DNA from 4 places in the Paenibacillus sp. 2TAB26 genome. Region 2 is predicted to be linked to each of the others. Evidence: riboswitches for the same ligand, from Rfam matches in the RefSeq annotation. Region 2 holds a riboswitch; each other region holds the start of a gene.
The links. A riboswitch is a leader RNA that binds a small molecule or an ion and turns the genes downstream of it on or off. The one in region 2 is predicted to bind cyclic di-AMP.

Region 1 (3,418 bases), on a different contig from region 2:
TCAAAAGGTAACGCTCCTTTATAATAATAAGCAATCCACTGACGATGCTGTCGTTGTGGATGATAAGGTTTATATTAGCATTCGTTCTTTAAGTGACAGCCTTCAAGCCTTCGTCCAATGGAAGAGCAATGATAAGAAGCTCATTATTCAGAAGCCCAATGTGCATATGTTTCTAATGAACGAGAAGCGAGCTATGTTCGGACAGGTTGATAAAGGCAGTGTTCAGAAATTTTTAGTGCAAGCACAAATCGATAATTTGAATATGGCGATTTCAGAGTTCAAAGTGACCATCGTTGATCCTAATGATAAGGAAACGACAATCGACAGCCGCAGCCAGGATGATGATGATTTTAAAGAGTTCGTCGAAAAAGACACCTTTTGGTTCAGCTCCAAGCTCGTTTCCTACGATTTCAAAAATGCCGGAAAATACAAGGTACAGTTTTGGATGCAGCAAAAAAACAACGATCCACAGCTCATTTCTGAAAAAATCGTTACTGCAAAATAAATCTTTTTTTCGATTGCCCAAAGGGGGCTGTTCTCATGAACAGCCCCCTTTGTCTATTTCTGCCGCTCTATCTGGAGCAGCAGCTAGGCTGTCTGAATCTACGCTTATTCACGAGTGATATAGATGAGATTTTTCTAATTTATGAGGAGCAAAATGGTGAAATACCGCCGTTTACGGCACTTTAAGCTAGTCCTTGCGATATAGCGCCTAAAGGACAAATCGGTATATTTTACACAACATCCACATAATTAATGAAATTGACTCCATGTATTTAGTTAGAAAGCACTACTATGGCGTGTTTATATTACAGAAAGAACGGTTTAACGAAGCAAATTGTCAAAAGGTTACATGAGAATTATTAGAAATTGCCACTAAAGGCAGGAGATCATTGAAAATAATCGAATATTTCTCAAAGCAATAAAAAAACTGCCTAATTCCCTATTGGGATACGGGGGAACCACTTTGGGTGAATTGATTCCGACGTTTGAGTTTTTTTCAAACGCCCGAGGAATCATAGGGAGCCTTCAACCGAACCCCACAGCTAACCTCGTCGGCATTGGAAGGAGTTTCACAATTGAAGAAGATTACCGCATTAATCCTGGGTCTCGTTCTCGTGCTCGCTTTTCAAGCGGGAAGCGCTTTCGCTGACTCAAAATTGAACGGAATTGTTAATGATCTTATTGGCACTCCGTACAAAAGCGGCGGAACGTCGTCGAAAGGTTTTGATTGCTCCGGCTTCACGAGCTATGTGTTCGAGAAAATGGGCATTGAGCTTTCACGTACTTCTGGTTCGCAAGCAAAAGAAGGTACAAAGGTCGCTAAGGCTGACCTCATTGCGGGAGATCTTGTGTTCTTCGACACAGTTGGCGGCAATAATAGCGCCATATCCCATGTTGGCATTTACATTGGAGATGGCAAGTTTGTACATTCATCCTCGAGCAGAGGCGTTGTAACTGACAAACTTAACTCCGAGTACTATGAGGGACGATATGTAACTGCTCGTCGTATCATGGATGCTGATTCATACCAAGCCAACGTTGACGTAAAATAGAGCAGCCTAATCCCTCTTCTTGAGGGTTGAACGGGTAGACTCATCTAGCAAAGCCGCAGTTTTTTGTCCTCTGACGACAAATGACTTGCGGCTTTGCTGTTTCATTCCAGCTGGAATGCGGCCGTTCAATGTTGCGCTTATGGAAGGAGCTATCACTGATGTATTTGTTTATTCACCGCAAGGATTTGCGTATTGCAGATTTGCGCGCTTTTGATTATTTGAAGAAAAAAGAGAAACAAGGCATTCATTTGCTAATCATAGATCCCGTTATTACAGGAGATGGCCGTTTAACTAGTCATAGCGGCCGAAATTTCATGGCGCAAGCCGCCTCGCTTCTGCACAGCTATTCTAATGCAGGGAAGGAGCTGCATGTGCTTTATGGTAATCCTGCTGCGATCACCGAAGCACTGCTGCATGCGCATCCTATTGATGAGGTTATTGTTCATACAGACTATACGCCTTACTCAAGGCAGCGAGATGAGCAGCTTGGGCTGACCACACGCAGCCTTGGCCGCCGATGGATGTCTATTGCCGATTCACCTCTTGCTGATCTAGATGCTTTCCCGGCATTTGCTCAAAAAGTGGAGCCATACAAGGTTTTCACACCCTTTTATCGCAAGTGGAGCAGCTTTATGCTGGAGTGCTATAGCCCAATGAGTGAAACGACGATTCATGAGCTTGCTACCTTAAGCGAAATCAATGCCAAGGTTGCGCAGTCTTTCGCTTTGCCTGAATCCATTTCGTGCGCCCTAGGCGGCACGAACGTACAAGGATCATCCAAAGGATTATCCAAGCTGGAACGGTTCGTACGAGAACGCCTTGCCTCTTATTCCGAGATCAGGGACGCTTATGCCGATGATCATACAAGCCAGCTCGCACGTTTCCTTAATACGGGCGCCATCTCCGCTCGCCAAGCCTACGAAATGACCCAAGGGCTTCCGGGGTCTGAATCATGGATACGGCAGCTGGCATGGCGTGATTTTTATTTATATCAAGCGATGTATCATGATGATTTCTTTCGTTACGAGCAGCTCGCTGATATGTCCAAGCTCTCAGATGCTCATCTAGAAGCATGGGCTGCAGCCGCCACTGGCATTCCAATCATTGATGCGGCCATGACGCAGCTCAATCGTACAGGTGAGCTGCCCAACCGCTTGCGAATGGTAACAGCCATGTTTTTAACTAAAAATCTGCTATGCCCCTTCACGCTTGGAGAACAATATTTCCGCCTTCACTTAAGCGATTATGACAACACGCTTAATCGCGGCGGCTGGCTGTGGTGCTCTTCACTCGGGTATGACGCAGCGCCTTACTTCCGCATCATGAATCCCGCAACTCAGTCGCAGACGCATGATCCTAGTGGCAGCTATATTAGGCGCTGGCTGCCTCATTTGAATCATCTGACAGACAAAGAGATTCATCAGCCGCAAAGCGGTGCCATCGTCGACTTGAAAGCATCACGCGCGCGCGCCATAGAGGTATACAAAACCATTCTTAAATAGCTGAAAGCATTTAGAATAACACGTTTAATAATAAATAAACCTCCACACCCGCTTTGAAACAGCGAATGTGGAGGTTTTTTTTATAATTTGCAGTCCATTTAAGCCTTGGATCTTACGCTGTGAACTTGTTTTCTTCCGAGCAGGAGCATCGCCGCTAGCAGAAGCAGCATCAGTATAACCAAGCTGCTTATATACCATAACGTTGACTCTACGTTGTACTGATCCATTATCCAGCCAGTCACTCGTGGAAAAATCGCTCCTCCAAGCCCGCCGAATGCTACCAGCAGACTCGTTGTCCTCTCCGTCATACCCGGAATGAGCTCATTGGCATAAACAAGAGCGATACCGAATATACCCGAG
Region 2 (3,418 bases):
TTGTATGATCAAATGCTGGATACTGCAGCGATGTTTGGCCTTGTGCCAGAGCGTTTTTCCTACGAAGGAGGTCCTGTTCCCATTCAGACCTACTACGCTATGGCGAGAGGGACACAGGAAGCACAAGCCTGCGAGATGACCAAATGGTTTAATACCAACTATCACTATATCGTGCCAGAACTTGCGGGTGCTGCACCGATACTGACGGAAAACCGTCCGCTGATTGCATACCGCGAAGCCAAAGAAAAGCTTGGCATTGAAGGTAAACCTGTCATTATCGGTCTATACACCTTCCTCAAGCTGTCGAAGGGCTACGATGCCAAGCAGCTTCCGCAGCTCATTGAGCAGTTTATACCGCTTTATGCTCAGCTGCTTAAGGAGCTTGAGCAAGAAGGCGTACAATGGGTGCAAATCGATGAGCCAATTCTTGTTACCTCTATTTCTGAGGAAGAGATGCAATGGGTTGAATCGATTTATGCAAGGCTGAACCAAGCAGCACCAGCGCTTAACATAATGCTTCAAACGTATTTTGAAGCGGTTGAGCATTATGAAGCTGTAGTTGCTCTGCCGGTACAAGCGATCGGTTTGGATTTCGTTCATGGTTTGGAGCAAAACTTGAAGTCGCTTGAGCAATTTGGTTATCCGAAGGATAAGCTCGCTGGTATCGGACTTGTAGACGGACGCAACATTTGGCGCTCAGACTATAAGCAAAAGCTCGAATTGCTGCAAAAGCTTTCCGCATACATTCCAGCTGAGCGCACGATCATTCAATCGTCATGCAGCCTGCTGCATGTGCCGGTAACGGCAAAAAACGAAACCAATCTGCCAGTAGAGCTGCGTGAGGCGCTTGCATTCGCGGAAGAAAAGCTGGATGAAATCGTGTGGCTAAGTGAAACAGCGACAGTAAATGAGGCGGACATCTCAGAACTTCGCAAGCTTGAGCTTAAGCTTAACGGCGAGCGGATTCATCATTTATCCATTTCTCCTGCCCGCAATCGTCAAGCTGCTGATGCAGCAGCGGTTGCGGCGCATCCTTCAACGAGGCAGAAGCCATTTGTGGAGAGACAAAAGCTGCAGCAGCAAAAGTGGAATTTGCCGTTCCTTCCAACAACAACAATCGGCAGCTTCCCGCAAACGCTGGATGTACGCCAAGCAAGGCAAAAATGGAGAAAAAACGAGCTCAGCTCGCAGGACTACGCTTCCTTTATCAACGATAAAATTAAAAATTGGATTGAAATCCAAGAAGAGCTTAACATTGACGTCCTCGTTCACGGTGAATTTGAGCGGACGGATATGGTCGAATTTTTCGGAGAGAAGCTGGATGGGTTCGCATTTACAAAAGGCGGCTGGGTTCAATCGTATGGTTCCCGCTGCGTAAAGCCGCCTGTCATTTATGGCGATGTTGTATTTACTGAGCCAATGACAGTAACCGAAAGCGTGTATGCGCAGTCGCTGACAAGCCATCCGGTAAAAGGGATGCTGACGGGTCCGATTACGATATTGAACTGGTCATTTGTCCGCAACGATATCACACGCGAGCAGGTCGCATACCAAATTGCGCTTGCACTCTCAGAGGAAGTAAAGGCGCTTGAGAGCGCAGGTATAGAGATGATCCAGGTTGATGAGCCAGCTTTGCGAGAAGGCTTGCCGCTTAAACGCAGTGATTGGGATGCCTATTTAAAATGGGGCGTGCATGCCTTCCGTCTATCGACTTCAGCTGTGCGTGACACCACACAAATTCATACACATATGTGTTATTGTGAGTTCCATGATATTATCGATTCCATCCTTGCGCTGGATGCAGATGTCATCTCCATTGAAACCTCGCGCAGCCATGGCGAGCTGATTCATAGCTTTGAGGAGAACACCTATGACCAAGGCATCGGCTTAGGCGTTTACGATATTCACAGCCCGCGTGTACCTTCAGTGGAAGAAATGGTCAGCATGATTGAGCGCGCCATTAAAGTGCTCGATCCTACGCTCTTCTGGATTAATCCGGACTGCGGCTTGAAAACACGCGGAATGGAAGAAACGGTTGCTTCACTGCGCAACATGATGCTGGCTACTTACCAAGTCAGAGAGCAACGTGCTGCATTAGCGAAGGTTTAATCCCTAAATACAATAAGACAGTCCAGAACTAGGTTATCTGTTCTGGACTGCCTTTTTTTTCTTATGAACGAAATTAATCCAAAGAGATGTAGGAGACGGAACGTTGACGCAAAACAGACTCTTCATGGTCGTTGCTGTACGGGGCTGCATCGGCGGATTGTGCTAGGACATGCTTGACGGCGGAGACGAATAAGTCGAGAACGCGCCCATCCTGATCCGTTTTGTCATAGTGATACTGGTTAAGAGGTGGTAGAGGAATGCTGCCGATAAAAGACTGAAGCAGGTCGCTCCATCGTTCTAAGTCAATGAGCTCTTCTGTGTCGCTGGCAAATAGTTCACTCCAGCCGAAGCCTTGATTGCTTGTTAAACGAAGACATACGCGATGGCCTGCAGAATCGACGGCAAGAGCAGGAATGACGAATAGCTCGATTCGTGTGACAGATAAATAAGGGGTCTGTTCCGTAAAAAGATGCAGATTTCGTGCACAATTTGTCAACATATACATCTCTCCTTTATTCGCTTACGAGGTTAGCTGTCGGATTCGGGCTAGAGAGAAAGCCCTACCAGGGTTACAAATCCCTGGATTCACCCCTTGCGAATCGATCTCGATCGATCGCGATGGTTCCCCCGCTTTTTCATTCGAAAAATTCAGCGTAAATAGTTTACTCTTAATTATACCCTTCATTAACGCATCTGTAAATCAGAAGTGCTTAAAATAACGATACATAAGAGATAGCTTGTTTAAATAAAGTATGCTCTTCACGGTCATATTCACAGTTTGGAAAAGTGTAATGATTGGATTCTATATGCAAAGCAGCGGCTGCAAACAAATGAAATATACGCTCGTCCTTCATCATTGGATCTGTTTGAAAAACAAAAGGAGACGCAAGAGGAAGTGTGCCGATGAACCTTAGCAGCATACTGCTCCATCTGATCCAATCGCAAGGCTTCTCGGATTTTTTAATAAACAGCTCACTCCAGCCATGACCATTAGCAGTGGAGAGCCTTAGGCAAACACGGTAACCATTCGATTCAAGCATGGAAGCCGGCAGCACAAACATTTGAATTCTTTTAATTTCAAACAAGGCAGCAGGATGATTTTCCAAGCTTGGCAAGGGTACTTCAACTGGTGTAGACATCAATGAGATCTCTCCTCGATTTGAATAATTCACCGATAATACTCAGCCATATTGGCTTGCCGTCTATGGTAAACCCGAAATGCAATATTGTAAAACTGTGGTATATCGTGAAAAGGCAGCCATATGCCATATTAAAAGAAATCCATTCGTTATGGCAGTAAAAAGATATT
Region 3 (3,418 bases), on a different contig from region 2:
ATGTCCCCTTTGTACAAAGCCTTCTCCTGCGGCAAAAAAGCATGCTTGCATCCTGGCGCATGACGCGCAACAATCTTGCGAATGCGTTCTCCTGCATGATCAGGGTCTGTGAATATAATAACGCCGCGACGCTCATTGGCCAGCGCAATCCTCTTCAATACATCCTCACCGATAGCGGAACCATTCGTCTCTATGGTATCTGCATCTACCGCCCTTTTTATTGCAACGGTATCATCTTTGCCTTCAACGACAATGATCTCTTTGATCACCAAGATCATCCCCTTCTACATAAACTGTATTAGACCCTTAGACATGCAAAAAGAAGAGGCAGTGCCTCTCCTTATGATGGCATATTTAATTGATTATTGCGATAAGATGATGGTAACCGCTCAATTAGCTTGCAGTTGGTTTATTCGGCCCCAGCACATATACGGTGATGCCTTTTTTCCTGCCGAATTTGTTCGCAATCTTTGTACTATCAAAGTATACGTCGATTTTGTTGCCTTTAACCGCACTTCCTTTATCCTCAGCGCGGCGGAAACCGATTCCTTCAATATAAACCCACCAACCGATGGGAATTACCTTCGGATCAACAGCTATCGTCCGACCCTCTTGCACACGAGTGCCTGATGATGTAATCCCGTATTCCGGATGGCTTTCATCTTTTCCTGTTGAAGAGAGGTCTGCAGAATAAGCAGTCAACGTGACATTTTTAAGTACTTTTCTCGCCTTAAACGTTACACCGCTCTTCGTAAGCGAAGTAAAGCTCGGGCTCTTGTTTGAGAGCACAGATACTTTAGGCTCTTCCTTCTTCGTTCCGATGGCGACAACCTGATTAACCGCAGCGGTTTCAACCACTTTGCTGACCATCTTCTTCGATATAAGAATACCGTCCTCGTACTGCTTCTCGATACTCTCTACGATCAGACCTTCCTTGCCGGGTTGAACAAGCTTCTGCTTGCCCGCTTCCAGCGTTGGATCGTTCTTCTTCACAATAGAGAATGGCATTGCACGCTCTGTCTCAGCTACCTTCTTATCTACGCGAACGACGGTTACAGTCAATTCGTTGTCCAAAACGGTATGAAGCGGAGGTATTACTTTATCTTGACCACGAACTGGAATATGTAATTCCTCGATCGCTGCCTGCACTGTTCTCTCTGTCGTATATACAGTAGAGGTCTTGCCATCAGCCTTCACAATTACCGGTATCGCATGAGTCACCTCTATACGATCTCCGTCCTTTATTGCCGCATTAAGCGGTATGGACACCTCATCATGTGGTCCAATTGCGATAGCTTGTTCATCCAGTAGGCGTTGCAGGACCCATTGCTTCGTTTCCACAATGGTTTCTTGTCCGTTCACTACTACGGAGACGCTTTTGACAGCCGTTCCGTACAACAACACCAAAAACATGAAAGTCATAGCGATTGAGATAGTAGCACTCAAAAGAATCAAACGCAAGTTTTCACGCTTCCATCGCAATGCGAAAGACATGCTGGATGATCGTTTCCCATGGGTGTCCTTAACCTGGAGTATTCCCACTTCATCGGTCCTCCTTCATAGCCCCGCCGCCAAGTGTTACGCATGATACAACTGACGCGACTATAGTATATTGGCGTGCGAGCACGCAATCCAGTACTGCTATCGATCCTCCCACCCCCATCTTTTATCCCTATGTCGACAAATTCCCGATTATTCGAAAATAAAAAGAAGCCGTCGACAGAGGATCTGTTTCGTGGCTTCCCGGTTAAATGATTCACTGGGATACAGAAAAATGGATGCACGAGGTTGATCACTCTCTATAACGCTTGCGAGGTTAGCTGACGGATTCGGACAAGAGAGTCGCCCTATTCGTTACACAATGCTCATGGCAATGGCTTCGAAATTCACCCCTGAAGAATTCAAAATACGGAATTAAAAACCGTACATGGTTCCCCCGCTCTCCGAATGGAGATTAAGCGTAAACTGGAAATCCAATACAAAATTTTATTGCTCTGAGATGAATCATACCTTCATACGAGGTCAATTGTAAAGATACGATAAAAGACGATTTAAGCGAAAAAGCAGGATAAAGCAGGAAAAAATAAGCGATTATCGCTATAAAAATTAGTTTTTACGCGATAAAGGTCTCTGTTTCTCATTATTTCTCTCGTTTTTAGACAATACCAAAACATCTTCGACCGTTTTCAGTCGTAATTACACCTATTTCTTCTACCGTTTTGCCCAATAATTCGGCTGCTGTCTCTGCAACTAAAGAGACGTAAGAGGACTCATTTCGCTTCCCTCTGAACGGGTGAGGAGTTAAATATGGAGCATCCGTTTCGATCAAAATTCGGTCGATCGGAACCTGCTTAAGCACCTCTTTTGGCACCCTTGCATTTTTGAAAGTAACAGGTCCTCCAAATGATATATAGAAGTTCATATCAAGACATTGTTTAGCCGTTTCCCAGCTGCCGGAGAAGCAATGCATGACACCGCCAACCTCTGCTGCATTCTCTTCCTGAAGAATACGAATAATGTCCTCATGAGCATCCCGATTATGAATGACAATTGGCTTGCGCACCTTACGAGCAAGACGAATTTGCTCACGAAAAACCCTTTGTTGTACCTCTTTTGGAGAAGTATCCCAGTGATAATCGAGTCCAATCTCACCAATGGCGACAACCTTCTCATGCGCGCATAGACGTTCAATCCATTCCAAATCCTCTGGAAGCATATCTATACTGTCAACTGGATGCCAACCAACTGCTGCGTATATAAAATCATATTTCTCTGCTAGCGCCATCGTTGTAGGGATCGTTTCACGGTTAAAACCAATATTGACAAGCATATGCACGCCTGCATCCTTCGCACGCTGGATGACCTCGTCGCGATCCTCATCAAATTTTTCCGAATCTAAATGAGTATGTGTATCAAAAAGTAATGTCATGTTGATGTTATGCTCCTTCAATCGAGTTTGAAAAGCTTACGAAGTGAATCCGGCAATCGATGAATATTTTGTTTGAGCGGCTCTTCTGGATAATAAAGATGATATTGTCCTTGATGCAGGCCAGTAATAGAACGAACAATGTCGGATTTAGAGGATATTTCGCTTATATCTTCCAAACCATCTAACAACAAAATCGGCGCTTTTTCTTTCTTTTCTCCTTCTTTTTTATCTGGTCGATATACGTCATATGGCAGGTCGAATGGATAATCGATTTCCATATGATAATCCGGATTCATTCCTATAGAAGAGAAACATTCGCTAATCTCATTTAGCAGCTCTTCATCCGGGTTTTCAAGCGTAATGTACTTATATAAATGCCTGTTCAGAAATCGTTCACATAGATCGCTTAAAATAGGATCATGCTCCTCCGCCCACTCTGCGAAAGCGGTCTGAACGAGCGCTTCATCCAGCTTCAGATAGTCGTGTACC
Region 4 (3,418 bases), on a different contig from region 2:
AGGTAGGCAGCAGTGCTGCGGCAAACGTGTTTTTAAACCACCTGCGAAATAGTCCAATACCGAAGAAGCGGAATACGGCTTCTTCGCCAATTGCGGCAGCCCAAGCAAGCACGGGCATCAGCCAAAGAATGCCCATATTGTATGGGGATTGTGAGGCATCTGATGTTTCCCAAGTGCCAATGGACAGCTTTAAGGCGATAAAGATAACCGATTGAATTGCGAATAAGATGATCGCGAATAAATAGGACAAGCCGACGCTGCGCCAAACATAATCGCCATACCCTCTTTGACCAAAACGCGGCCATAAAGCGCGGCCCTGCGCCTTCCAGAGGCCGTCTCCGGCAACAATGGATACATAAATGGAACCTGCCATTGGAATCGCTAGCAGAACACTTACGATGGCAGTGATCGATACGGTAGCGCCTGCCATATCCGTCTCGCCGAGCGTAGCCCGGATACCATCCAGAACGTTTAAATTCATGATCGTATAAGTAATTAAATAAATGATCGTTAATACGATTCCGTATTTAAAGGATGTATGTTTTCGATACAAAACGGAGTAAATAATAGCTAAGACGAATAAAACGAAGCTCATGAACAGATAACCGATAGAGGTAAGGTATCCAGCTATTTTATCTTGTTTCTCTACATAGTTTATGTAATCGGATGGTGCTTCGAATATCGGTTTATATTTAGTAATGATCGTACGGTCATTCACGACAAGAGCGTTAACCAATACGTTAAGATGAGCATTTTTAATGGAATAACCTGCAGGAGGCTGAGGCTGCCAATCACCATTAGGCAATATTTGACCGCCAATGAATTCAGTACCGCTGAAATTTCCTGCAGTTAGGAAGGCAATAGCTTCTTTTGCTTTATCTGCATCTGATAGCTGTTCCCCCTCAAGCTTCAAGTTCCAAGCTACGACTTTCCCGCTATGCATATGCAGATAAATATATCCGCTGCCGCCGCCTACGAATTTAAGATCAACCTGAAATGTATCTGTAGGAAACATGGGGTCATATTTATCCGTATATGCTTTGACTAGCTCATATTTTGATAAGTAGCCATTCATAATTTTATCGGTTTGATGTACGGCTTTAGCCGATTTCACCTTCAAGCCTGTTTCTTTTTCAACAAATGCAGACGCCTTATCCTCCGCCGCTGATTTCGTAATGACCTTGGTATTCATTTCGCCAGATGAGATGGCCGTAATCATTGGAACGATTTGTACGGCCCCATAAATAATAAAGCAAGCAACTGCTGCCCATATAAATCGTTTCCATTCATTGGGTTTAATAGAATCAATCATAGTTTCACCTCAACTGTCTTCATAATAAATAGCTCATTTTATTACCTTAACATATGAATCCCTAAATTATCCAATGAAAATGACCGTTTGTTTTCAAAAAAATGCGAAATAACGATGTCCAGCAAGCTAGCTATGTGCTGGTTCGTCCCATTGCCCTAATTTGAGCTAATATCGTCCTGTTTGTCATAAACGTCACCTTTATATCAGGAGTGCTTAGGGATTATAATCGTTATCGTCATACTAATTGCATAGCATAGCCGAATTTCCTAAGGAAATCGGGGGAACCATAAAGTTGTCTAAATGGATGAGCCTGCTGAAAGCAAAGCAGTTCAACATTAGATAGCATGGGGTGAATTTTAGCGGTGAAGCATCGTCTTCTTCCGCTGAATAGGGCTGCCTGTCCAGGCCCGAATCCGTCAGCTAACCTCGAAGGCGTATTGGAACAGGACTCATCGCACGAGCACTTGAGTTTCCAGTGCTTTTTTTTATGCTTAAAAACAATAAATGACAATATGACATAATCAAAAAGAAGGGAAATGGATGAAGGTTAGTTGGAATGTTTTGAAGTGGTCACCCCCGCGTATTTTGGTAAGTGGATTCGCTCTTATTATATTGCTGGGTGCCTTATTATTATCCATGCCTTTTGCATCGGTAAGCGGTGAGAGATTGCCTTTTATAGATGCGCTGTTTACGGCAACTTCGGCAACCTGTGTAACAGGGTTAGTTGTCGTTGATACTGGAACTTATTTCTCTATATGGGGTCAAATCATATTAATGTGCCTGTTCCAGCTTGGCGGACTCGGATTTATGACGATGGCAACGCTGGTAGCGCTCGTACTTCGCAAGAGGATTTCGCTGCGTGAGCGGCTTTTGCTGCAGGAATCCATGAACCAGTCGAGCATGGAAGGCATCGTGCGTTTGATTAGACGCGTTATTGTGTATTCATTGACAATAGAGCTTATTGGCGCTGCGTTGTTTGCTTCGAGGTTTGCATTTGATATGCCGCTGGGCAAAGCGATTTATTTTGGAGCCTTTCATGCGGTTTCATTGTTTAACAATGCTGGTTTTGATATTTTTGGGAACTATCGCAGCTTGACCTTATACGTTTCTGATCCAGTCGTCAATATTGCAGCTATGATGCTGATCATTTCGGGCGGACTTGGCTTTGTCGTTATGTCGGACCTGATGGAGTTCCGCAAAAACCGCAAGCTGTCGCTGCACAGCAAGGTCGTGCTATCTATGACAGGAACACTTATTGCAGTAGGGACACTCGTCATATTTATTTTTGAATTCTCGAATTCGAAGACACTGGGCTCTCTGGACTGGGGCGGGAAAATTTTGTCCTCGTTCTTCCAGTCGGTAACGCCGCGGACGGCAGGAGCCAATACGCTTGATTATACGGCTATCCGGCAAGCAACGATGTTTTTCACCATTATATTAATGTTTATTGGCGCCTCGCCCGGCTCGACGGGCGGCGGCATCAAAACAACAACCTTTGCAACGCTGGTCGGCGCTGTATTTGCAATGATTAGAGGACGAGAGGACATCGTTCTTTTCCGTTACAGATTAGGCAAAGACAGAATTTTTAAAGCACTCACGATTACTTTGATCTCTTTATCGCTTGTCATTATTGTAACGATGATCTTGTCGATGACGGAGGATCAAGCTTTTATAAAGCTATTGTTTGAAGCGACATCAGCATTTGGAACAGTAGGATTATCCGTTGGTGTTACGCCAGAGCTGAGCCTTGTTGGGAAAATAGTCATTGCATTAACCATGTTTGCCGGAAGACTTGGACCCCTGACGCTCGCATACGCGCTTGGGCCTCGTACAGAGAAAGAGCTTTATCGGCATCCAGAAGGCAAAATTACGATTGGATAGGAGACTTTGCAAGTGGGAATTAAAAAGAAACAATTTGTCATCATCGGCTTAGGGAGATTTGGTTCGAGCTTAGGGCGCGAACTCGTCCAGCTTGGCCATGAGGTGCTTGGAATAGATAAGGATGAAGAAGCCGTTCAGGACATGAGCGGTATTCTAACCTATGCTGTATCAGCTGATTGTACGGATGAAGAAGCGCTGCGCTCCTTGGGTGTAAGAAACTTTGAT

Region 1: another riboswitch for cyclic di-AMP. It lies ahead of AB4Z50_RS28920 (C40 family peptidase); the one in region 2 lies ahead of AB4Z50_RS11995 (hypothetical protein).
Region 3: another riboswitch for cyclic di-AMP. It lies ahead of AB4Z50_RS30550 (ubiquitin-like domain-containing protein); the one in region 2 lies ahead of AB4Z50_RS11995 (hypothetical protein).
Region 4: another riboswitch for cyclic di-AMP. It lies ahead of AB4Z50_RS05825 (TrkH family potassium uptake protein); the one in region 2 lies ahead of AB4Z50_RS11995 (hypothetical protein).

The regions. Positions count from the first base shown of each region.
Region 1 is NZ_JBFRGC010000031.1:42,118-45,535, forward strand. It holds gene AB4Z50_RS28910 (hypothetical protein) at 1-505, shown strand, start outside; gene AB4Z50_RS28915 (hypothetical protein) at 541-690, shown strand; cyclic di-AMP (ydaO/yuaA leader) riboswitch at 923-1,076, shown strand; gene AB4Z50_RS28920 (C40 family peptidase) at 1,080-1,556, shown strand; gene AB4Z50_RS28925 (FAD-binding domain-containing protein) at 1,715-3,058, shown strand; gene AB4Z50_RS28930 (MFS transporter) at 3,157-3,418, opposite strand, start outside.
Region 2 is NZ_JBFRGC010000009.1:159,522-162,939, reverse strand. It holds gene metE (5-methyltetrahydropteroyltriglutamate--homocysteine S-methyltransferase) at 1-2,109, shown strand, start outside; gene AB4Z50_RS11995 (hypothetical protein) at 2,183-2,608, opposite strand; cyclic di-AMP (ydaO/yuaA leader) riboswitch at 2,612-2,773, opposite strand; gene AB4Z50_RS11990 (hypothetical protein) at 2,820-3,248, opposite strand.
Region 3 is NZ_JBFRGC010000035.1:63,392-66,809, forward strand. It holds gene rnmV (ribonuclease M5) at 1-269, opposite strand, end outside; gene AB4Z50_RS30550 (ubiquitin-like domain-containing protein) at 394-1,542, opposite strand; cyclic di-AMP (ydaO/yuaA leader) riboswitch at 1,791-1,971, opposite strand; gene AB4Z50_RS30555 (TatD family hydrolase) at 2,156-2,929, opposite strand; gene AB4Z50_RS30560 (HD domain-containing protein) at 2,947-3,418, opposite strand, start outside.
Region 4 is NZ_JBFRGC010000004.1:283,576-286,993, forward strand. It holds gene AB4Z50_RS05820 (CPBP family intramembrane glutamic endopeptidase) at 1-1,312, opposite strand, end outside; cyclic di-AMP (ydaO/yuaA leader) riboswitch at 1,558-1,762, shown strand; gene AB4Z50_RS05825 (TrkH family potassium uptake protein) at 1,853-3,193, shown strand; gene AB4Z50_RS05830 (potassium channel family protein) at 3,212-3,418, shown strand, end outside.